Nisaea sediminum: one gene and its partner. The protein of the gene in region 1 interacts with the protein of each later gene in a pairwise test. Links are inferred from orthologs where the notes say so. Each region holds a gene or a part of one and is shown on either strand. Other genes may lie near its edges.

Region 1 (11,456 bases):
GCGTGCAGAAGTGCCGCTCCAATCACGGCCAGAAAGACGGTGGTCGACATGCGATCTCCTTGAGGCAGGTACACGGTGAATGGATGCGGATGCTAATTTGTATAGATGTCTATATCTATATTATGAAAACCCGACCTCCGACACAATCTGATTTCTTCGTCCGCCTCCCGGCCATTCACCAACCGGCCGCCTGAGCGTCTTCAGGAGGCACTCAACCGGACCGGACCCGAGATGACGGAAACGAGCCGCCCAGGCGGACAAATCCCGGACAGGCCGGCGCCTGCGGGGGATTTCCCGCTGAGCCACCTTCAAACCGGGGCGCCCGACAAGCGCGGCCGGATGGTGGTCGACGTGCTCTGGGCGGTCCGGGACTTCAAGATCTACAAGACCGAGAAGGGCATCAGCCCGCAATTCTCCGACGATGCCGAAACAGCAAGAAAGCAGCGGCAGGACTATATGTCGCTCGGCCCGGAGCTTGCCGAGCTCAATCAGCAGATCGAGATGCTGAAGAACGGCTGGGCGCGATGGATCACCTGGCTGTGGCGGCGCCTCGGCGCACGCGACGACCCCCAGCTTGCCTATTGCGAGCGGGAGACCGCGCGCGGCATCGCCCAGGCACTGGACGGGCAGCCCGACGAAGGGCGGAAGACCATCGCCGACCTCAGCCAGCGTCTCGCGAAGCGCTTCGGCAATGTGCTGCGGGTGCTCTATTTCTCGATCTGCGCGCTCGCGGCGCTGGAGATCACGGTTGCGCTGGCGATCTATACGGACGGAATGACCCCGGCGCACACGGACACGATCCTCGGCCTGCAAACCTTCCAGCTGTCGGTCGCGGCGGTGATGGGCTGTCTCGGCGCTCTCCTCTCGACCGCGATCGGCCTCCGCGGCCTCGCGATCGATCCGGCGGCGAGCCTGACCATCAACATCACCTACGCCGTGCAGCGCATGCTGGTCGGCATCCTCGGTGCCGTCGTTCTGCACATCACGCTGAAATCGGGGATCGTCAGCGCCCTCATCGGCACGGCGCAGATCACCCCCGGCGAGGACAGCGCAATCTACAAACTCGCCTTCATGAGCCTGCTCGCCGGCTTCAGCGAACGGCTGGTGCCGAACCTGCTGGAGAAGAGTACGGAAAAATTCGGCGGGGCGAACGCTGCTCCCCCGACCAAGACCCCGACGGCAGGTCCAGCGCCTTCCTCCGGCCCCGGCCAGGTGCCGCCGGCGCGGGATCCCGCCTGATACGTACACTCCTCCAGAGAGAAGATTCGCTGCGGGAGCCGGATATGCGAAGATGCGTGCTTCGTCGGGGCAAGTAATATCCGAGTGATGACAGAGCTATCAGACCAGCGGGCAGCCGAAACGGCGTCAAAAGGCCCGGACCTCGCCGTGGTGCTCGCGGAGGCTACGGCACAGACCGTCAGCAACGCGTTTCTCGTGGCGCTCGTGCGCAGCCTGCAGGACGCCATGCCGGCAACGATGGTGCTGATCACGGAGGGCATCGGCAAGCCGCCGACGCGGGCGAAGGCGGTCTTCAGTCTCAAGCAGGGGCAACTCGGGGTTCCGGTGGAATACGACCTCGAGGGCACGCCCTGCGATCTGGTCTATCGCGGCGACCGCATCGTCATTCCGGACAAGCTCTGGGAGCTGTTTCCCCGGGAAAAGGGCCTCAACGGGTATTGCGGGATCCCGCTCCGCGATCCCGAGGGCGCGGTACGCGGACATTTCGCGGTCTTTTCCGAACAACCGATCCGGGATCCGGAACGGACCGAGGGCATCATCCGGATCTTCGGCATGCGCGTCGAAGCCGAACTCCAGCGGATGAGCCGCGATCGGGACCGGGAGAACCTGATCAGGCGCCTCGACCGGCAATATGAAATCGCCCGCGAGGCGAGCGGGTTCAAATCACACCTGCTCAGAATGATCGCTCATGACCTGCGCAGCCCGCTCACCGCGATCCTCGGCCGGGCGGAACTGATGCAGGCTCTCATTGAGAAAGACCGTACCGAGAGTGGAGTCCCGCACGACAGCCCGCTTATGACGCGCATCGACGCCTCGCTCGACGCGATCGTGTCCGCCTCGGAGCACATGGAGCGGATGATCGCGGGCCTGCTCAGCGCCGCGAAGAAAGAGGCAACCTCGATCGAGATCTACGCGGACCGGATTGACCTCGCGCAACCTGTCCGGCGCGCGCTCGAACTCAGCCGGTTGCCGGCGGAAAAGAAACACATCGCCCTCGACTACACCCCCGGAGAACCGCTCTTCATTTCGGGGGACGAGGACAGACTGACCGAGGTGATCGACAATCTGATCGGCAACGCGATCAAATATTCACCTCCGGAGAGCCGCATCGCCATCTCCCTGAGGGCCAGCGAGGACGAGGTTCATCTCTCCGTCAGGGATCAGGGCGTCGGCCTCAGCAAGGACGATATCGCCGGCCTCTACAAGCCGTTCAACACGCTCTCGTCACGGCCGACCGGCGACGAGGAGTCGCTCGGTCTCGGCCTGACCATCGTCAAGGCTGTGGTCGAAGCCCATACCGGCAGCATCGACATCACCAGCCGTGGAAAAGGCAAAGGCACCGAGGTCCGCCTCTCATTCCCGCGCGAGCCCGCGGCGTAATGGAGAGGCAGAGCGGGCTACCGCTTCAACGCGGCGCCGAGAGCCTGCTGCTTCAGTAGCATCTCCGTCACCATGGCGCGCGCACCTTCATCCGTGCAGTCATAACCGGTAAATGCGGCACCGGACTTGGCCTTTTGCATCGCGGCCCGTATCGCAGCCCACTCGAGGGGACCGGCTCCAGCTTTCGTTGAGAGTCCCTCGATTTGCTCGACGAAATACTCCGCCTCTTCCGGCGGTCCACCGCAGAACGGGACCGAGGCCTCGATCCGGCCAGCGGCCGCCCCGAATTCCGCGATCGCCTTCTGCAGCGCCGCATCTGCGGCCTGTGCGTCCGTCACAGCGAGGCCGGCAACAGTGAAACCGGCCAGGAACAGCGCTACCCTCATCATCCCCGCCCTTCCCGGCGGGCGATGAAGGCCAGCCGTTCGAACATGTGCACATCCTGCTCATTCTTCAGCAAGGCACCGTAAAGCGGCGGAATAATGTCCTTCTTGTCTGCCGAGCGCAGCGTTTCCGGCGGAATGTCCTCCACGACAAGCAACTTGATCCAGTCGAGCAGTTCGGAAGTCGAGGGCTTCTTCTTCAGTCCCGGCACCTCGCGCACCTCGTAGAAAGAGGTCAGCGCCTCGCGCAGCAGGTTCTTCTTCAGGTCCGGGAAATGCACCTCGACGATCTCCGCCATCACCTCCGGCTCCGGGAAGCGGATGTAATGGAAGAAGCAGCGGCGCAGGAAGGCGTCCGGCAGCTCCTTCTCGTTGTTCGAGGTGATGATGACGACCGGGCGCTTTTTCGCCTTCACGGTCTTTTGCGTCTCGTAGACAAAGAACTCCATGCGGTCGAGTTCGAGCAGGAGATCGTTCGGGAACTCGATGTCGGCCTTGTCGATCTCGTCGATCAGCAGGATCGACTGGGTATCGGACTCGAAGGCCTCCCAGAGCTTCCCACGCACGATATAGTTGGAGATGTCGTGCACCTTCTCGTCGCCGAGCTGGCTGTCGCGCAGGCGGGAGACCGCGTCATACTCGTAGAGCCCCTGCTGCGCCTTGGTGGTTGACTTGATGTGCCATTCGATCAGCGGCATGCCGAGGGCCTTCGCCACCTCGTGCGCAAGCACCGTCTTGCCGGTGCCGGGCTCGCCCTTCACCAGAAGCGGGCGCTGCAGGGTGATCGCGGCATTCACCGCGACTTTCAGATCGTCGGTCGCGACATATCCGTCCGTGCCGGAAAAGCGTGCCGTATCGCTCATCTGTACTCCTCGGGTCTGTGATCCGCCGCGCAATCTGGGAAAGGCGGCGGGCAGAGAAAGAGGCGCCCGTTCGAGGCGCCTCCCTGTCAGGTTACGGCGATCCGGCTCCGGCTGTCGATGCCGAAGCCACGCGCGCTCAGGAGAGCTTCTCGGCCAGAGCGGCTTCGATCGCGGCGATGGCCGCCGGGCCCGCCGAAGCGTCCGGACCGCCGGCCTGGGCCATGTCGGGACGGCCGCCGCCGCCCTTGCCGCCGAGCGCCTCGGAACCGACCCGGACCAGATCGACGGCGCTGACCTTATCGGTCAGGTCTGCCGTGACGCCGACAACGATCGAGGCCTTGCCCTCGTCGGATGAGATGACCGCGGCGACGCCGGAGCCGATCTGCTGCTTCAGGCCGTCTGCGACGCCTTTCAGCTCCCGCGCCGGGATGCCTTCGAGCACACGGCCGGCGAATTTCACGCCCGCGATTTCCTTGGCCTCCGAAGATCCGCCGGTCCCGCCCTCAGCGAGCTTGCGGCGCAGGTCCTGCACCTCGCGCTCAAGCTTGCGGCGCTCCTCGATCAGCGCCTCGACGCGCTCGGGAAGCTGGTCAACCGTGACTTTGGCAGCGGCAGCGGCCGTAGTCAGCAGGCCCTCGCGGGCATCGACATATTCGAGCGCCCCGGCGCCGGTCACGGCTTCGATCCGGCGCACGCCGGCCGCAACGGCACTTTCGGAGACGATATGCAGCAGGCCGATATCGCCCGTGCGGTTCACGTGTGTCCCGCCGCAGAGTTCAACCGAATAGACGTCTTTCGACGGATCGTCGGACGGACCGCCCATCGCGACGACACGGACCTCATCGCCGTATTTCTCGCCAAAGAGCGCCATGGCGCCGTGCTTGATCGCGCTTTCCGGATCCATCAGCGTGGTGCTGACCGGGCTGTTGCCGCGGATATGCTCGTTCACCTCGGCCTCGACCGCCTTCAGCTCCATGTGGCTCATCGCCTTCGGGTGGCTGAAATCGAAGCGCAGACGGCCCGGCGCGACGAGCGAGCCCTTCTGGGTCACATGCTTGCCGAGATGGCGGCGCAGCGCCTCGTGCAGCAAATGGGTGGCGGAGTGATTGGCCCTCGACCGCCCCCGCCGCGCGCTGTCGACCGTGAGCTCGACCGCGTCGCCGACCTCGACCACGCCGTCCGTCACCTTCGCCATGTGGACCCAGAGGTCACCGACCTTCTTCTGGGTGTCACTGATCTCGATATCGGTACCGCCGAGGGTGCGCGCCGTGCCCGCATCGCCGACCTGACCGCCGGACTCGCCATAGAACGGGGTCTGGTTGACGATCATGGCGAATTCGGCCGGGCCTTCGATCTTCCGGACCGGTTCGCCGTCGAGCACCAGGGCCTCGACCTGGCCTTCCGCATGCTCGGTGTCATAGCCGAGGAACTCGGTCGCGCCGCACTTGTCGCGCAGTTCGAACCAGACCTTGTCGGTCGCCGCCTCACCGGAGCCGGACCAGGCCGCCCGCGCGGCCGCACGCTGACGCTCCATCGCCGCCTCGAACCCGGCGGTGTCAACCGCCCGGCCCTGTCCGCGGAGGATGTCCTGCGTCAGATCGAGCGGAAAGCCGTAGGTGTCGTAAAGCTTGAAGGCGACCTCGCCGGAGAGGGTCTCGCCCTCGCCGAGCCGTCCGGTCTCCTCCTCGAGATGCTTCAGGCCGCGGTCGAGGGTCTCCTTGAAGCGGGTTTCCTCCAGCTTCAGGGTCTCCTTGATCAGGCTCTCCGCACGGCCGAGTTCCGGATAGGCATCGCCCATCTCCTTCAACAGCGTCGGCACCAGTTTCCAGACCAGCGGGTCCTGGCAGCCCATGATATGGGCGTGGCGCATGGCGCGGCGCATGATCCGGCGCAGCACATAGCCACGGCCCTCGTTCGACGGCAGCACGCCGTCGGCAATGAGGAAGCTGGATGCGCGCAGATGATCGGCGATCACCCGGTTGGAAACCTTGTGCGGACCGTCCGGATCGACATTCGCCTCGTGCGCGGAGGCCTCGATCAGCGCGCGCATCAGGTCGATATCGTAATTGTCGTGCTGGCCCTGCAGCACGGCGGCGATGCGCTCCAGCCCCATGCCGGTGTCGATCGAGGGGCGCGGCAGGTCGATCCGCTTGTCCTTCGAGACCTGCTCGTACTGCATGAAGACGAGGTTCCAGATCTCGATGAAGCGGTCGCCGTCCTCGTCCGGGCTGCCGGGAGGGCCGCCCGGGATCTCCGGGCCGTGATCGAAGAAGATCTCTGAGCACGGGCCGCAGGGACCGGTATCGCCCATGGCCCAGAAATTGTCCGAGGTGGCGATGCGGATGATGCGCTCGTCCGGGAGGCCCGCGATCTTGCGCCAGAGGCCGGCCGCCTCCTCGTCCTCGTGATAGACCGTCACCAGCAGCTTGTCGGCGGGCAGGCCGTAGCGCTTGGTGATCAGGGTCCAGGCATGCTCGATCGCCTGATCCTTGAAATAGTCGCCGAAGGAGAAGTTCCCCAGCATCTCGAAGAAGGTGTGGTGGCGGGCGGTATAGCCGACATTCTCGAGGTCGTTGTGCTTGCCCCCGGCGCGCACGCATTTCTGCGAGGTCGCGGCGCGCTTGTAGTCGCGGTGTTCCTGGCCGGTGAAGACGTTCTTGAACTGCACCATGCCGGCATTGGTGAAGAGCAGCGTCGGATCGTTGCGCGGCACCAGCGGGCTGGAGGCGACTTCCTCATGTCCGTTCTCGACGAAATAATCGAGGAAAGTACGGCGGATATCGTTCGCGGTCTGCATCTCGTCCCTCCGGGCCGGCGCCGTGTCGCATTGCCTCGGCGCGGCCGTGCCTTATCGCCCGTCGCCCCTCGCGGCAAGCGGGCTCCGCTTTTACTGAAGATGCGGCCCCCTGTCCAGCGCGGGAGGCTTGGGTTTCCGCCGCTTTCCGGCACGCGAAACCCCGCCGCTTGGTCCTGCGGCGGGGCTCACTGCTCTCGGGGGCAATCCGGCCCGCCGGGCGGGCGGGCCGAAACAGCTGACGGGAGAACGTGTCAGACGTCGTCCTCGGGATCCGGGCCCTGCATCATCACGTCTGCGACGAGGCCCGCATTCTGCCGGATCTGTTTCTCGATCTCGGACGCGACATCCTTGTTCTCGGCAAGAAATTTCTTGGCATTCTCCCGGCCCTGCCCGATGCGCTGACCACCATAGGAGAACCAGGCACCCGACTTCTCGACGATGCCGGCATTGACGCCGAGATCGAGGATCTCGCCGGTCTTCGAGATGCCTTCGCCATACATGATGTCGAACTCGACCACCCGGAAGGGCGGCGCCATCTTGTTCTTCACCACCTTCACGCGGGTCTGGTTGCCGACCACCTCGTCGCGGTCCTTGATCGCGCCGATCCGGCGGATATCGAGACGGACCGAGGCGTAGAACTTCAGCGCGTTGCCGCCGGAGGTGGTCTCCGGGTTGCCGAACATCACGCCGATCTTGAGGCGGATCTGGTTGATGAAGATGACGAGACAGCGCGATTTCGAGATCGAGGAGGTCAGCTTGCGCAGCGCCTGGCTCATCAGCCGCGCCTGCAGGCCGACATGGCTGTCGCCCATCTCGCCCTCGAGTTCGGCCCGCGGTACCAGGGCGGCGACCGAGTCCACCACCAGCACGTCGATCGCGCCGGAGCGCACCAGCGTGTCGGCAATCTCCAGCGCCTGCTCGCCGGCATCCGGCTGGGAGATCAGCAGCTCGTCCAGATCGACCCCGAGCTTGCGGGCATAGATCGGATCAAGCGCATGTTCCGCGTCGACGAAAGCACAGGTGCCCCCGTTTTTCTGGGCCTCTGCGATGGCATGCAGCGCAAGCGTGGTCTTGCCCGAGCTTTCCGGCCCGTAGATCTCCACGATCCGGCCGCGCGGCAGGCCGCCGATCCCGAGGCCGATATCGAGGCCGATCGAGCCGGTGGAAACCGCTTCGGCCTCCGCCACCTGTTCGTTCTGCCCGAGCTTCATCACGGAGCCCTTGCCGAACGCCTTCTCGATCTGGCCGAGCGCGGCCTCCAGTGCCTTTGTCTTATCCATGGGGTCCCGTTCGATGACTTTGAGTGCTAATTCCGACATACCCGATCCTCCATATCTCACAGGGACGCCTTCCAAGGCAATCAGAGCCGGACCGTCGCCCCGATGTGACTCATGGGCGGGACTGGGCTGATTTCCAAAACAGAGCATGTACCATTTTTGTTCTCATTTACAGTATTATTTTCACTTTTTGTTCACGGTCGAAATCTAGGATTCGAGTTCGGACACCCCACGACATCTTGGGATCGAGGGAGAGTCTCCAGATTTTGTTCCCGTCCCGTTCCATCCGGCCGTCCGCGAATCAGTGCGCGTCACGGGAGGGGGTGCAGCACGTCCTTCACCGTTCCCGCGAGCTGCTTGAGGCTGAACGGCTTCGGCAGGAAGTGGATGTCCTTGTCCTGCTCGATACGCTGGCGCAGAGCGTCTTCGGAATAGCCGGAGATACAGATGACGCGCAGGTCGGGCCGGTCCTCCCGGACCTTCCGCACCAGCGTCGGTCCGTCCATGCCGGGCATCACCACGTCGGTGATGAGCAGGTCTATCACTTCGCTCTTGTCGGAGAGCAGCTGCAGCGCCGCCTCCCCGTTGCGGGCCTCGATCACCTTGTAGCCCTTGTTGCGCAGAGCGCGGGCGCCGAACAGCCGGACCGGGTCCTCGTCCTCCACCAGCATGATGGTCTCCACACCGGTCAGATCCTTCCGGGCATCGGCGGAGTCGTGCGACATGTCGCTGGAACGGCTCGGCGTGATCTCCCCCTCGTGCGCCGGCAGGAAGATGGAGAACACCGTGCCCTTCCCGACCGTGCTCGAGACCGAGATGAAGCCGTTGATCTGCTTCACGATGCCATAGACCGTCGATAGCCCCAGCCCCGTCCCCTGCCCGACTTCCTTGGTCGAGAAGAAGGGCTCGAAGATGCGGCCAATGATGTCCTCCTCGATCCCGGTGCCGGTGTCGGCGACATCAAGCCTGACATAGCGTCCCGCCGGCATCACGTCGTCGCCCTGGCGCACGGGGGTGGCGGTGACGAAATCATGCGTCCGCATGGTGATGGTTCCGCCGCCCGGACAAGCGTCTCGGGCATTGACCACGAGATTTATGACAACCTGCTCGAGCTGGCCCTGGTCGACCCGGATCGGCGCCAGATCGCGGCCGTGGGAGATTTCCAGCGTGATGTTCTCGCCGATGAGGCGGCGCAAAAGATGCGACAGGTCGGCAAGAGTCTCGGTCACGTCGAGAACGCGCGCGATCATCGTCTGCTGCCGCGAGAAGGCAAGCAACTGCCGGACCAGATTGGCCGCCCGGTTCGCGTTCTGCTTCACCTGCATGACGTCGGAGAAGGACTGGTCGCCCGGCCGGTGCCGCACGAGCAGCAGGTCGCAATAGCCGTTCATCGCCGTCAGCAGGTTGTTGAAGTCGTGCGCCACCCCGCCGGCGAGTTGCCCGACAGCCTGCATCTTCTGCGACTGGGCGACCTGAGCCTCAAGCTGCCGGCGCCGCCCGATATCGATCAGATAGAGCGCGCAGGTCGCTCCCTCGGGGCCCTCTCCGGACGCGAGCTCGCGCGAGAAGACGGCGACTTCCGCCCCGGCCTCCCCGTCGCGTCCGACCAGCTGGACCTCGATATTATCGCTTCCGCCCGGCCCGGCGGTCTCATCGAGGAACCGATCCGCCGTCTCCCGGTCCTCCTCCTCTACGAGATCCGAGAATGTGCGACCGCCAAGTCCTCCGCCGGCCGCCATGAGCCCCGTGAAACTTCGGAACGTCTCGTTCGCGGCCAGCATCCTGCGTCCGTTGCCGAGAAAGACGACCCCGACCGGCGCATATTCGAGCGCCGGCGCGGTCCAGCTCTCCGAAGCCGGGACCAGCAGCGCCATGATGCTCTGGCTCGCGCCGCCGTCCCTCGCCGCGTCCGCACTGAGCAGAATCTGGTAGCCCCGCTCTGCGGACGACGAACCGGAGGGTGGCAGGTTGCCGGCCGGAACCAGCGCCCCCGCGCCCGCATCTCGGACCTGCTCCAAATTCTTGCTGACTGCCAGGCGGAGCCTGAGAACGGTCTTGTTCGACTCAACGCGGTCGAGGCTTCCCTCCGCAAACCGTTCAAGGAACGCCGAGTTGGCTGACAGGAAACGGCCTTCCGCGGAAAACGTGCAGAACGGAAGAGCGATCTCAGGCTCCGGCGGAGGCGCATTCCGCTCTGCCTCGAGTTCCGCCGCAAACGACGCCGCCTCTGCCGTCTTCGTATCGAGCTCCGACTCGATCCGCAGGATCTGCGACCGGAGGCGCTTCGAGCTCACGCTCCACGCGGCCGCGGCAGCGCCCGCGACAAGAGCGGCTCCGATGCCGCCGAAGATCACTGGATCCATCCTGCCCCCCGCAGACCGACCGCCGATTGCGTCTTTGTCACTCTCATCGCCACTTCGGGCGCGATCAATTGATCGGCACGTAGGTCTGGTTCATCTTGAAGACGTAGCTGATCACTTCAGCCACCGCCTTGTAATAGTCCTCGGGAATTTCCTCATCGAGTTCCGCGTTGTCATACAGCGCCCGGGCAAGCGGCCGATTCTCGACTATGGGGACTTCGTTCTCGTTCGCGATCTCGCGAATCCTGAGCGCGACCGCATCCACTCCTTTGGCGACGACGCGCGGTGCCGACATTTGCTCCATGTCGTATTTCAGCGCGATCGCGTAATGGGTCGGGTTGGTGATCACCACCGTTGCCTTCGGAACCTCCGCCATCATGCGGGTACGGGCCCGTTCCATGCGCAGCTGGCGCAGCCGCGCCTTCACATGCGGATCGCCTTCCGTCTGCTTGTGCTCGTCGCGCACTTCCTGCTTGGACATCTTCATCTGGTTCATGAATTCGTAGCGCTGGTAGAGATAATCGACGACCGCGATCACGGCGGCGACGGCCAGCACACCGATGAAGATCTCGATCGCCACCATATGGGTTTCATCCAGCAACTCCTTGATGTCCATCTGGACCATCAGCTCGATTCTGGTGAATTCCGGTGAGACGATCAGGTAGGCGACGAAACCGACCAGGATCATCTTCACGACACCCTTCAGCAGCTCGACCACCGACTTCAGGCTGAACAGACGCTTGGCGCCACTGATCGGCGAGATCTTCTCCAGCTTCGGCTGAATGGATTCGGGGGACAGCAGCCAGCCGATCTGCATCAGGATACCGAGCGCGGCGAGCACGACGAGCAAAGCCAGCGCCGGCGCGATTGCGAGGCCGACCCCGAGAAGCATGTCGATCATCACCGCGCCGGAGCCCGCGACATCGATCATGTCCGGGCGCTCGATGAAGATGAGCAGCGACTCGGTCAGGCCGCGCATCGTGAAAGGCCCGACCAGCCCGACGACGATCGTAGCGCCCAGGAGAATGGCGAAGTTGTTCACCTCCTTGGAGCTGAGTACCTGGCCTTTCTCGCGCGCCTGCGAGAGTTTTCGCGCAGACGCTTCCTCTGTCTTATCGCCCTGGTCCTGATCGGACATCGCAGCGGCTCCATCTGCG
Region 2 (11,381 bases), on another replicon or contig:
TCGCAGTTCCGGTTCCCGCTGTATTGACGCGAAAGACCGGCTGCAGGCCGACATTGGTATTCCTCGTATAGGTCTGCGGCACTGTCTGTCCCGGCTGCCAGACGCGACCATAGGCATTGCCGAAGTTGACGCCGTCTTCCCGCAACACCGAACGGCCTCCGCTGAAGGTGATCTGGCGGACATCGATCTGCGGTGTCCCAACCGGCCATTGCTGAGTATTCTTGATCGTTAGAAGTGCCGCTAAGGGGTTTGCCGAATTGGAGCGCACCTGAAGCTGCACGGTCGCCGCGCCGTCGAGATAGACCAGACGGCGGTTGTCGGCGATGCCTGGGGCACTGTCGTTCGCCCAGACGAGATGCAGCCAGGCCGGCGCCGTATCCGGATCGGTGACGGCGATCGCCTGCGCCGGTATATGGTTCGGCAACCCGAACTGGTTCGAGATCGCATAGCTGTACCAGGCGTTCGTGTTGTCGCGGAACGCGAAGCTCTCGTAGGCGAGCGACTGGACGGTCGGCACGATCTCGACACCGATGCTCGTATTCTCGACATCCTCGTCGCCGATGGTCTGCGTCACCGTATGGTTGGTGAAGGCTCCGGGCGCGCTGATCGGATGACGGTTGATCGTGATGTCCCGGGTATGCTGCTCGCCGGTGTCCCAGTTCAGGTAGAAGTAGGATTGCGGCCGGTCCGGGTTCAGCAGCCCGCGCAGGGTCGCCTGTGCGCCCGCCTGATAGTCGATACTGTAATTCGTTCCCGCGACCTGACGGGAGGGCGCGTTGCGGATCTCGATCCCGGTCAGGTGTGCATAGACGATCACCGCCATCTCGATCTCTGGATTGACCGACGCCTTTACCCGGACCGGCGCTTTCGGATCCACCACCGTTCCGCGGGACACGGTGCGTTTGGCCGGATTGCCCGAAACCGGGTTGCCCCCCTCCCAGGTCACCGCGTCGAAAGCCTCCGAACTGTTCGGCCGAAGTTTCAGGGTCACAACGACATCGGATTCCTCTTCGGAATAGGCCGCCGCATAGATCGCAACCTTCTCCTTCTCGCCGATCTTCTTGGCGTTCTCGACCTCGAAGCCGACCAGCTCCGGGATGATCGTAAGCGCGATCTGACGGGAGCCGCCGTCTGATTCCGCCTTGACCGTCAGGGGCCGCCCCTTTGCCGTGACCCTGTCGAGCGCCACTTCCGCGGCGGCGCCTGCGGATTGCGTCGCCCCGGCCCAGGTGACCGCCGGCATCTCGCCGACCGGCGGCGGATCGAACAATGCCGTCACCCGGACCGCCGTCCCGCCATATTGCGCCCGGTAGGCATCCACCCCGGTGGAGGTCGCTCCGTCCACCCGCAGCCCGACCAGCTTCGATTTGCTCACCGGCGCGACCGACCCTTCCGGCAGAAGCTTCTCGATCGCCTGCTCGAACCATGCGCCGCTCTGCTTGGTCGAGGCCGCGATCTGACCCGTCAGCGTGTCGACTTCGGTATTGAACGGGCCCGGCGGCGTGCCGCCGTAGAAATTCTTGATGATGAAGGCCTGCCAGCCGCTCTGCGGCGGAAGCACCGGACCGAGATTCTCCAGTGCCTCCGTCCGGCGCGGAATGCCGGTCTTTGCAAACAGACAATCCTGCATGGACAGCTTCTGGATATTGCCGTCGACGGCATCGGCGAAACGCCGGAGCCCCGACGCCGAGAACGGATATTCGATGACCGCGAAGGGATTGTAGTCCCGGTCTTCCAGGCGATGCAGTTTAGGCTCGCCGATGTCGTAGTTCGTCCGCGCAACCGGATCGTCGAGCCGCATCCCTGTCTCGGCCAGCACTATCGCCCGGAGCGCCTTGGCCGGATCCTGGTCCTTTCCATGCGCACCGCCCGGCAGCACCCACTGCCCCGCATGGTCGGGTATCTGCCCGCGGATCTTCTTCGACCCGGCCCAGGTCTGGATGAACACCCGCTGGCCAAGCAGGACGAGCTGCTCGATGTCACCGGGCGCATGGGCAAGCAGATAGACGAAGGGCATGGTCGGACTCCCCAACGGACAGGCTCGTCGGTTCGACGTCCGGCCGTCCGATTCTGTGAAGGCGGAAGCCGTGACGCACCTGCCGTCCCGCCCGCTGTCCGAAGGTTTCCCTGTTCCTTGAGTTCACCCTTGCCCGGCCATGGGCCCGGTCCGTATAAGGGGCCTTTAATGACAAGCTCTCAGCCATCGGCCACAAGTGACGCGCCCGCGCTCCGACTCCAGCACCTGCTGGGGATCGAAGGACTGTCGCGCCCCGACATCGAAGCGCTCCTGGATCTTTCCGACCGCTATGTCGATCTCAACCGCCGCGCGGACAAGAAAATGTCGAGCCTGCGCGGGCGGACGATCATCAACCTGTTCTTCGAGGACTCGACGCGCACGCGGACGAGTTTCGAGCTCGCCGGCAAGCGGCTGGGCGCCGATGTGCTCAACATGTCGGTCGGCACCAGTTCGGTGAAGAAGGGCGAGACGCTGATCGACACCGCGGTCACCCTGAACGCCATGCACCCGGACGTGCTGACCATCCGCCACGCGGACTCGGGCGCGGTCCACCTGCTCGCCCAGAAGGTCAATTGCGGCGTGATCAATGCCGGCGACGGCAGCCACGAGCATCCGACCCAGGCCCTGCTCGACGCCCTGACGATCCGCCGGCGCAAGGGCGAGATCACCGGCCTCACCGTCGCGATCTGCGGCGACGTCGCGCACAGCCGCGTCGCCCGCTCCAACATCCATCTGCTCTCGATCATGGGGGCGCGGGTCCGCATCGTGGCGCCGCCGACCCTTATCCCGGCCGGACTCGAGCGATTCGGCGTTGAGATCTATCATGACATGCGCACCGGCCTCGCGGACTGCGACATCGTCATGATGCTGCGGCTGCAGAACGAGCGCATGCAGGCGAGCTACATCCCCTCGATCCGCGAGTACTACAAGCTCTTCGGCCTCGATCACGACAAGCTCTCGGTCGCCAGGCCCGACGCGCTGGTGATGCATCCGGGACCGATGAACCGCGGCGTTGAGATCGACTCCGACGTCGCCGACGACATCGAACGCAGCCTGATCCGCGAGCAGGTCGAGATGGGTGTCGCCGTCCGTATGGCCTGCCTCGAGGTGCTGGCCCAGTCTCAGCTCGAACCGTGGGCGAAAAACCAGTGAAGCGCACGATCTTCAAGAATGCCCGCCTGCTCGATCCCGCCTCCGGACTCGACAGCCAGGGCGCGATGCTCGTGGACGGCGCCCGGATCGCCGATATCGGCCCGAACATCTTCGTCGACGCGGTGCAGGACGACGTTCATGTCGTGGACTGCAAGGGGCTCTGCCTCGCGCCCGGCATCGTCGATATGCGGGTCTCCACCGGCGAGCCCGGAAACGAGCATATGGAAACCCTGGCGACCGCCGCTCACGCCGCCGTCGCCGGGGGCGTGACCACCTTCGCCTGCCTGCCCAACACCAACCCGATCGTCGACGATGTCGCGGTGCTGGAATTCGTCGAACGGCTCGGCCGCGATGTCGGGCTGGTCAACATCCATTCCTACGCCGCCGCGACCAAGGGCCTGCAGGGCAAGATCATGACCGAGCTCGGCCTGTTGCACGAAGCGGGTGCGGCCGGCTTCACGGACGGCGGCAAGGCGATCGCCCATGCCGGTGTGATGCGGCGCCTGCTCTCCTACGCCAGGCTGTTCGACACCATGATCGTCCAGCACCCCGAACTGCCGGAGCTGGTCGGCAGCGGCGTGATGAACGAAGGCGAGACCGCGACAAGGCTCGGCCTGCCGGGCATTCCGGCCGTCGCCGAAGTGATGATGGTGGAGCGCGATCTCCGCCTGCTGGAGCTGACCGGCGGGCGGCTGCATTTTTCCTGCCTTTCCACCGGAGACGCCATTGAAGCGATCCGCAAGGCCAAGGCGCGCGGATTGCAGGTCACGGCGGACACCGCCCCACCCTATTTCGCGCTCACGGAGTCCGAGGTTGTCGGCTACCGCACCTTCGCCAAGCTGTCGCCGCCGCTCCGCACCGAGGACGATCGGCGCGCGGTGATCGCGGGCATCGCCGACGGCACCATCGACGCCATCGTCAGCGCGCACACGCCGGGCGACCGCGACCAGAAGCGCCTGCCTTTCGGCCAGGCCGATTTCGGCGGCGTCGGACTGGAAACCCTGCTCTCGGTATCGCTCGAGCTGGTGCACAACGGCGATGTGCCCATGCTGACCGTGCTCAAGGCACTGACCGATACCCCGGCCGAGCTGCTGAAGTTCCCGGCGGGCCGCCTGCGCAAGGGCCACCTTGCAGACTTCATCCTGTTCGATCCCGATCGCGCGGTCAGGATCGACCGGGACGAACTGCGCGGCAAATCGAGGAACACCCCGTTCGACGAGCGCCCGGTCCAGGGCCGGGTCGAGAAGACCTATCGCGCGGGCAATCTCGTCTTCGATATCGAGACCGCGCCAGTACCGGAACGGCGGAGGTTCCCCGATGCCTGATCTGCTCGGCTCGCTCGAATTCACTTGGCCGTTTTATGCCTGCGGCCTCGCCGCCTATCTGCTCGGCTCGGTGCCGTTCGGTCTGGTTTTCACTCGCCTCGCCGGGCTTGGGGACGTGCGCAAGATCGGCTCCGGCAGCATCGGCGCGACCAATGTGCTACGCACAGGCAACAAGCTGATCGCGGTCGCCACGCTGATCTGCGACAGCGGCAAGGGCGCGGCGGCGGTACTCGTCGCGGCGCAGTACGGCCCGGACATGGCGGTCATCGCCGCAGCCGCCGCCATGCTCGGGCATTGCTATCCGGTCTGGCTGAAATTCAAGGGCGGCAAGGGCGTCGCCACCGCGTTCGGCACCCTGCTCGCGCTCTCCCCCCTCGTGGCCGGACTTGCCGGAGTGACTTGGCTCGCGATGGCGGTACTGTTCCGCTATTCCTCACTCGCCGCCCTCACAGCCTCCGTTGCCGCGCCCTTCTATATGGAGTGGCTGGTCGACCGGCAGCATGCGGAGCTCGCCGCGTTCATGGCGGTGCTGATTTTCATCCGCCACCACGCGAATATCCGCCGCCTGCTCAAGGGCGAAGAAAGCAAGATCAAGCTCTCCAAGAGCAAGCCAACCGCCTAGAGTCCCCCTGCCCTGCGCAGAAATCTTCCCGGCCCGTCCATGAAAGGGCCGAGAGGAGAACCGCCATGGTCAGAAACAAACGGTCCCCCGGCCCGCCGGACGCGGCCGAGCGGATCGCCCGCCTCCGTCTGATCCGTACGGAGAATGTCGGTCCGGTCACCTTCCAGCACCTGCTCGTCCGTTTCGGTTCGGCAGCGGAGGCGCTTGACCGGTTGCCGGATCTTGCGCGGCGGGGCGGACGGAAAAAGAAGCTCGCCATTCCCGAGGTCGGAGAGATCGAAAAGGAAATCGCCGAGAACGAACGGCAGGGTGCCCGTCTCATCGTCATCGGCGAGCCGGACTATCCGGCGATGCTGGCACAGATCGAAGGCGCGCCGGCCGCGCTCTCGCTGATGGGGCATCCGCATCTCTTCCTGGAGCCGGCTATCTCCATCGTCGGCGCGCGCAACGCATCCGGTAATGCGCTCCGCTTCACCGAACGGATCGCCCGCGACCTCGGGGCGCATGGTATTGTTATCGTCTCCGGCCTCGCCCGCGGAATCGACACCGCCGCGCACCAGGGATCAATCGAAAGCGGAACGATCGCAGTCGTCGCGGGCGGCGCGGATATCGTCTATCCGCCGGAGAACGAGGCGCTGAGAGACCGCATCGTCGCGGAAGGTGCGCTGCTCGCCGAAGCGCCCATCGGCACCCGCCCGCTGGCGCGACATTTCCCCGCCCGTAACAGGATCATCTCCGGCCTGACACGGGCGACGCTCGTGGTGGAGGCGGCCAAGCGTTCCGGCTCCCTGATCACTGCGCGTTTCGCCGCAGACCAGGGACGCGAGGTTTGCGCCGTGCCCGGATCGCCGATGGATCCGCGCTGCGCCGGCAGCAACGGCCTGCTCCGCGACGGGGCGCATCTGATCGAACGGGCGGAGGACCTCATGACCTTGCTTCTCGAAGGTGGCATACGCGAAGAACCGGCCGCGTCCGAGCAATATTCGCTCGACGGTGTAGCACCGCAAATCGTTGAGAAAATCGACGACGCAGCGCGGGCTTCAGTGCTCGCCATGCTGGACGCGACACCTCTACCGGTTGACGAAATCATTCGCCGATGCCAATTGTCACCGCCGGTGGTCCTTACCATTCTTCTGGAAGCGGAGCTGGCCGGCGAGGCCGAACGCCATCCGGGAAACAACGTGGCGCGGCGCTATAAACCTTTGTAAATACGGAGGTTTAATCGTCGGCACCGGACCACCACCGCAAGAAAGGACGTCCGGTTAGCCGCATGAAAATTGTCGTCGTCGAGTCGCCGGCCAAAGCCAAAACCATCAACAAATACCTTGGCAGCGACTACAAGGTGCTCGCCAGCTATGGGCATATACGTGACCTACCGTCAAAAGACGGATCGGTCGATCCCGATGCCGATTTCGCGATGGTCTGGGAAGCGCAGCCGCGCGCCGAGAAGCAAATCAAGGAAATCGCCAGCGCGGTGAAGGGAGCCGAGCGGCTCTATCTCGCGACTGACCCGGATCGCGAGGGCGAGGCCATTTCCTGGCACGTGCAGAACGTGCTCACCGACCGCAAGGCCCTGAAGGGCGTCGACGTCAAACGCGTGGTCTTCAACGAGATCACCAAGCGCGCCGTGCTGGACGCGATCGACAATCCGCGCGATCTCGACCAGGACCTGGTGGACGCCTATCTTGCCCGCCGGGCACTCGATTATCTCGTCGGCTTCACCCTCTCGCCGGTGCTCTGGCGCAAGCTGCCGGGCTCCCGCTCGGCCGGCCGCGTGCAGTCCGTCGCGCTGCGCCTGATCTGCGAGCGTGAAGCCGAGATCGAGGCCTTCCGCACCGACGAGTACTGGACCATCGACGCCCAGTTCCGCACCAAGGAACGGAAGAATTTCACCGCCCGCCTGACCCATCTCGACGGCACCAAGCTGGACAAGCTTTCCATCGGCACCGAAGCGGCGGCGAAGGAAGCTGTCGCGCGCGTCGAGGGCGGCGCTTACTCAGTGCGCTCGCTCGAAAAGAAGCAGACCAAGCGCAACCCCTACCCGCCCTTCACCACCTCGACCCTGCAGCAGGAGGCCTCGCGCAAGCTCGGCTTCGGCGCCTCACGCACGATGCAGATCGCGCAGAAGCTCTATGAGGGGATCGATCTCGGCGGCGAGACCGTCGGTCTCATCACCTATATGCGAACCGACGGCGTGCAGCTCAGCCAGGAAGCCGTCTTCGCCATCCGCGACGATATCGGCAAGAATTTCGGCGACCGCTACCTCCCGAACAGCCCGCGGATGTACAAGAACAAGTCGAAGAACGCACAGGAGGCCCACGAGGCGATCCGCCCGACCGACGTACGTCGTCATCCGAAACAGATGGCGGCGCATCTCGACAAGGACATGCTCCGGCTCTACGAGCTGATCTGGAAGCGCACCGTCGCCTGCCAGATGGCGAGCGCGGAACTTGACCAGACCACAGCCATCATCGGCGCCGCCGACAACCGGGCAGAGTTCCGTGCGACGGGCTCCATCGTCACCTTCGACGGCTTCCTCAAGCTCTACCAGGAGACGCGGGACGACCCGACGCAGGACGACGACGAGAACGACCGCCTGCTGCCCCCGATGGCCGAACGCGAGGCTCTGGCGCACGACAAGACCATGCCGGAACAGCATTTCACCCAGCCGCCGCCACGCTACAGCGAGGCGAGCCTGGTGAAGAAGATGGAGGAACTCGGCATCGGCCGTCCGTCGACCTATGCCAGCATCCTGCAGGTGCTCCAGGACCGGAACTATGTCCGGCTCGACAAGCGCCGCTTCATTCCGGAGGACCGCGGCCGTCTGGTCACCACCTTCCTCTCGAACTTCTTCACCCGCTATGTGCAGTACAACTTCACGGCGGAGATGGAGGATGCGCTCGACAACATCGCCGAGGGTACCGTCGCCTGGAAGAAGGTCCTGCAGGACTTCTGGAAGGCCTTCCGCGAGGCGGTCGACAATACGAAAGAGCTGAAGATCTCGGACGTTCTGAACGCACTCGACGAGGAACTCGGCCCGCACTTCTTCCCGGTCGACGAGAACGGCGCCAGCGTCCGCACCTGCCCGACCTGCGGCCAGGGACGGCTCGGCCTGAAGCTTGGGAAGTTCGGCGCCTTCATCGGCTGCTCGAACTATCCGGAATGCAAGTACACGCGGCAGATGACGCAGGCCGGCGACGGCAGCGAGGACGGCACCGCCGATCTCGCCAACGGCCCGAAGATCCTCGGCCAGGATCCGGCCACCGGTCTCGACGTCTCCCTGCGCAAGGGGCCGTACGGTACCTATGTGCAGCTCGGCGAGAAGACGGACGACAATCCGAAACCGAAACGCGCTTCGCTCACCAAGGGCATGAACCCGGCGGACGTGACGCTTGAACCGGCGCTGGCGCTCCTTGCCCTGCCGCGCGAGGTCGGCCCGGATCCGGAGAGCGGCGAGATCATCCTCGCCGGAATCGGGCGCTATGGTCCCTACCTGAAGATTGGCAGCACCTACATATCGATCCCGGCGGGCGACGATGTGCTGACCATCGGCATCAACCGCGCGGTCGATCTGATCGCGAACAATCCGAAGAAGAAGAGCGCGGGGCGAGAGCTCGGCGAATATGACGGCAAGCCGGTCACGGTCGGCGCCGGACGCTTCGGGCCCTATGTGAAGCATCAGAAGATCTACGCGACCATTCCGAAAAGCATCGTTCCGGAAGAGGTCACGCTGGAACAGGCGATCGAGCTGATCAAGGCCAAGGCCGAAAAGGCGGGCACCGGAAAGACCGCCAAAGCGGCCCCGGCGAAGAAAGCACCTGCGAAAAAGGCGGCGGCCAAGAAAACCGCGGCGAAGAAGAAGCCCGCAGCGAAGAAGAGTGCGTCGAAGAAAGCGGACTCAACCAAGGACCCGGCCCAGGCGGCCGGGGACGATTAGGCCGGCGGAACGCGTGACCCATCGCAAGCCGCCTCACGGACTGCCGAGCCGTGAGGCCGTCATCGAGTTCATCCAGGACAGCCCGACGCCGGTCGGCCGCCGCGAGATTGCGCGCGCCTTCAACATCAAGGGCGCCGACCGAATCCCCCTGAAAGCCCTGCTGAAGGATCTGGCGGCCGAAGGCCTGATCGATCTCGGCCGCAACCGCCGCGCGGCTGCGCCTGGGGCGCTGCCTGAGGTGACGGTCGTCGCCATCATCGGGATCGACGAGGACGGGCATGCGAGCGCCCGTCCGCTTGCTTGGCGGGAAAAGACCGATCCGCCCTCCATCACCATCCCGCCCTCGAGCCGCGCGCCCTCCGTTGGGACCGGCGACCGCGCGCTCGTGAAGCTGGAGCGGATCGATCAGGGAAAATACCGCGGCCGGATCATGCGCAAGTTGGAAAGCCGCGGCGAACGCGTCGTCGGCCAGTTGAAGCGCGAGGGCAAGGACTACCGGATTCTCCCTTCAGACCGCAGGGCGCGGGCAGACTATATCGTCGAGCCGGGCGAAACGGCCGATGCGAAGCCGGGAGAACTGGTCGTCGCCGAGATCCTGCCGCGCGGCAGGATGGGCCTGCGCCACGCGCGAGTCATCGAGGTCCTCGGCGATGCCTCCGCGCCGCGCGCCGTCAGCCTGATCGCCATCGCTGAGCACGAGATCCCCTCGGTGTTTCCCGACGCCTGCGAGGCGCAGGCGAACGCTGCGAAACCTGTGACGATCGGCAAACGGACGGATCTGAGAGATCTGCCACTGGTGACGATCGACGGCAGCGACGCGCGCGATTTCGACGATGCGGTCTTCGCGGAAGCCGACGGCGACGCGAAGAATGCCGGCGGGTACCGCATCCTCGTCGCGATCGCCGATGTCGCCCATTATGTCCGCCCGGGCGACGCGCTCGACACCGAAGCGCGCAAGCGGGGCAACTCCGTCTATTTCCCCGACCGCGTCGTCCCGATGCTCCCCGAAGCGCTCTCCAACGGTCTCTGCTCGTTGCGACCGGACGAGGATCGGGCCTGTCTCGCGGTCGAGATGGTGATCGATGCCCGCGGCCAGAAGGTGAAGCACAGGTTCATGCGCGGCCTCATGCGCTCCTCCGCGCGGCTGACCTACGAGCAGGTCCAGGCGGCGGCGGGCGGCGGTGAAGCGGGCATCGTGCCGGAAGGCATCATCGAGCCGCTCTACGGCGCTTACAGGCTGCTGCTCGCGGCCCGGAACGAGCGCGGCGCCCTCGATCTCGACCTCCCGGAGCGCAAGGTGGTGCTCGGCGACGACGGCAAGGTCGCCTCGATCGAGCCGCGCGAGCGGCTCGACAGCCACCGGCTGATCGAGGAATTCATGGTGCTGGCGAACGTCGCCGCGGCCGAGACGCTGGAAGCCAAGCGGCGGCCCTGCATGTACCGGATCCACGAAAGCCCCGATCCCGAGAAGATCGAGGCCCTGAAGGAATATCTCCAAGGGCTCGAGCTTCCCTTCGGAACCTCCGGCGTGATCCGGCCCAAGACCTTCAACGAACTCCTTGCCAAGGTCCGCGGCGGCATACACGAGACCATCGTCAACGAACTCGTGCTGCGCAGCCAGAGCCAGGCCGTCTACAGCCCCGACAATGTCGGCCATTTCGGCCTCGGGCTCAGGCGCTATGCCCATTTCACCTCGCCGATCCGGCGCTATTCCGACCTGCTGGTGCACCGCGCGTTGATCGATGCGCACGGATTCGGCAAGGACGGGCTCGGCGAGATCGAGATGGAGGCCTTCAACGAGACCGCCGAACACATCTCCATGACAGAGCGACGCGCGGCGGCGGCCGAACGCTCGGCGATCTCGCGCTATGTCGCCGCCTATCTGAAGGATCAGGTCGGCAATAGCTTCGAGGCGCGGGTCTCAGGCGTCGGTTCGGCCGGTCTCTTCATCGCGCTTGCAGGTATCGGCGCAGACGGCCTGCTGCCGATGAAGCGCCTGCCCGGCGATTTCTACGATCTCGACGATCACCGGCATTCGCTGAGCGGTCGCGCGACCGGCCTGACCTTCCGGATCGGGGACCCGGTGACCGTTCGCCTCGTCGATGCCGATCCGCTTACCGGCGGGCTGTTGCTGGATTACATCTCCGGCGGGACCGAAGGACGGCCCGGCGGGCACCCCGGGTCGCGCCGGCCGGGCGGCTTGCGCAAGCACCGCGGACGGCACAAACATGGCCAGCAAGGAAGCGCACGCGGGCGCCCGAAGAAGTCCCGCTGACGCGTAAGGCTTTTGCGCCTATAGTGGGCCGATGGACCATAAGTTGTTGAACC

Evidence for each region.
Region 2: the proteins of recA (region 1) and dprA interact in binary tests that used the Bacillus subtilis proteins (3 or more experiments, as listed by UniProt). The link is inferred for Nisaea sediminum from one-to-one orthologs.

Annotation. Positions count from the first base shown.
Region 1 is NZ_JACZCQ010000001.1:468,345-479,800, reverse strand. What follows is about bases 5,948-8,859. They hold recA (recombinase RecA), read right to left. Parts: upstream 7,982-8,859; coding sequence 6,914-7,981; downstream 5,948-6,913. Other genes in these bases: IG122_RS02200 (hybrid sensor histidine kinase/response regulator), read right to left, coding at 8,251-8,859; alaS (alanine--tRNA ligase), read right to left, coding at 5,948-6,662. Outside these bases: IG122_RS02235 (DMT family transporter), read right to left, coding at 1-50; IG122_RS02230 (hypothetical protein), read left to right, coding at 232-1,239; IG122_RS02225 (sensor histidine kinase), read left to right, coding at 1,327-2,619; IG122_RS02220 (hypothetical protein), read right to left, coding at 2,637-3,008; IG122_RS02215 (AAA family ATPase), read right to left, coding at 3,005-3,865; more of alaS, read right to left, coding at 4,002-5,947; more of IG122_RS02200, read right to left, coding at 8,860-10,302; flagellar biosynthesis protein FlhB, read right to left, coding at 10,367-11,437. UniProt on the Bacillus subtilis protein: Multifunctional protein involved in homologous recombination, DNA repair and competence.
Region 2 is NZ_JACZCQ010000011.1:19,995-31,375, forward strand. Bases 4,416-7,252 are described here. They hold dprA (DNA-processing protein DprA), read left to right. Parts: upstream 4,416-5,181; coding sequence 5,182-6,324; downstream 6,325-7,252. Other genes in these bases: pyrC (dihydroorotase), read left to right, coding at 4,416-4,494; plsY (glycerol-3-phosphate 1-O-acyltransferase PlsY), read left to right, coding at 4,487-5,116; topA (type I DNA topoisomerase), read left to right, coding at 6,387-7,252. Also shown: IG122_RS20345 (hypothetical protein), read right to left, coding at 1-2,017; IG122_RS20350 (aspartate carbamoyltransferase catalytic subunit), read left to right, coding at 2,186-3,169; more of pyrC, read left to right, coding at 3,166-4,415; more of topA, read left to right, coding at 7,253-9,053; rnr (ribonuclease R), read left to right, coding at 9,067-11,328; IG122_RS20380 (S41 family peptidase), read left to right, coding at 11,375-11,381. UniProt on the Bacillus subtilis protein: Protein that helps load RecA onto ssDNA during transformation. Binds cooperatively to circular ssDNA, is able to bridge different segments of DNA. Favors the loading of RecA onto SsbA- or SsbB-coated ssDNA and formation of RecA-DNA filaments.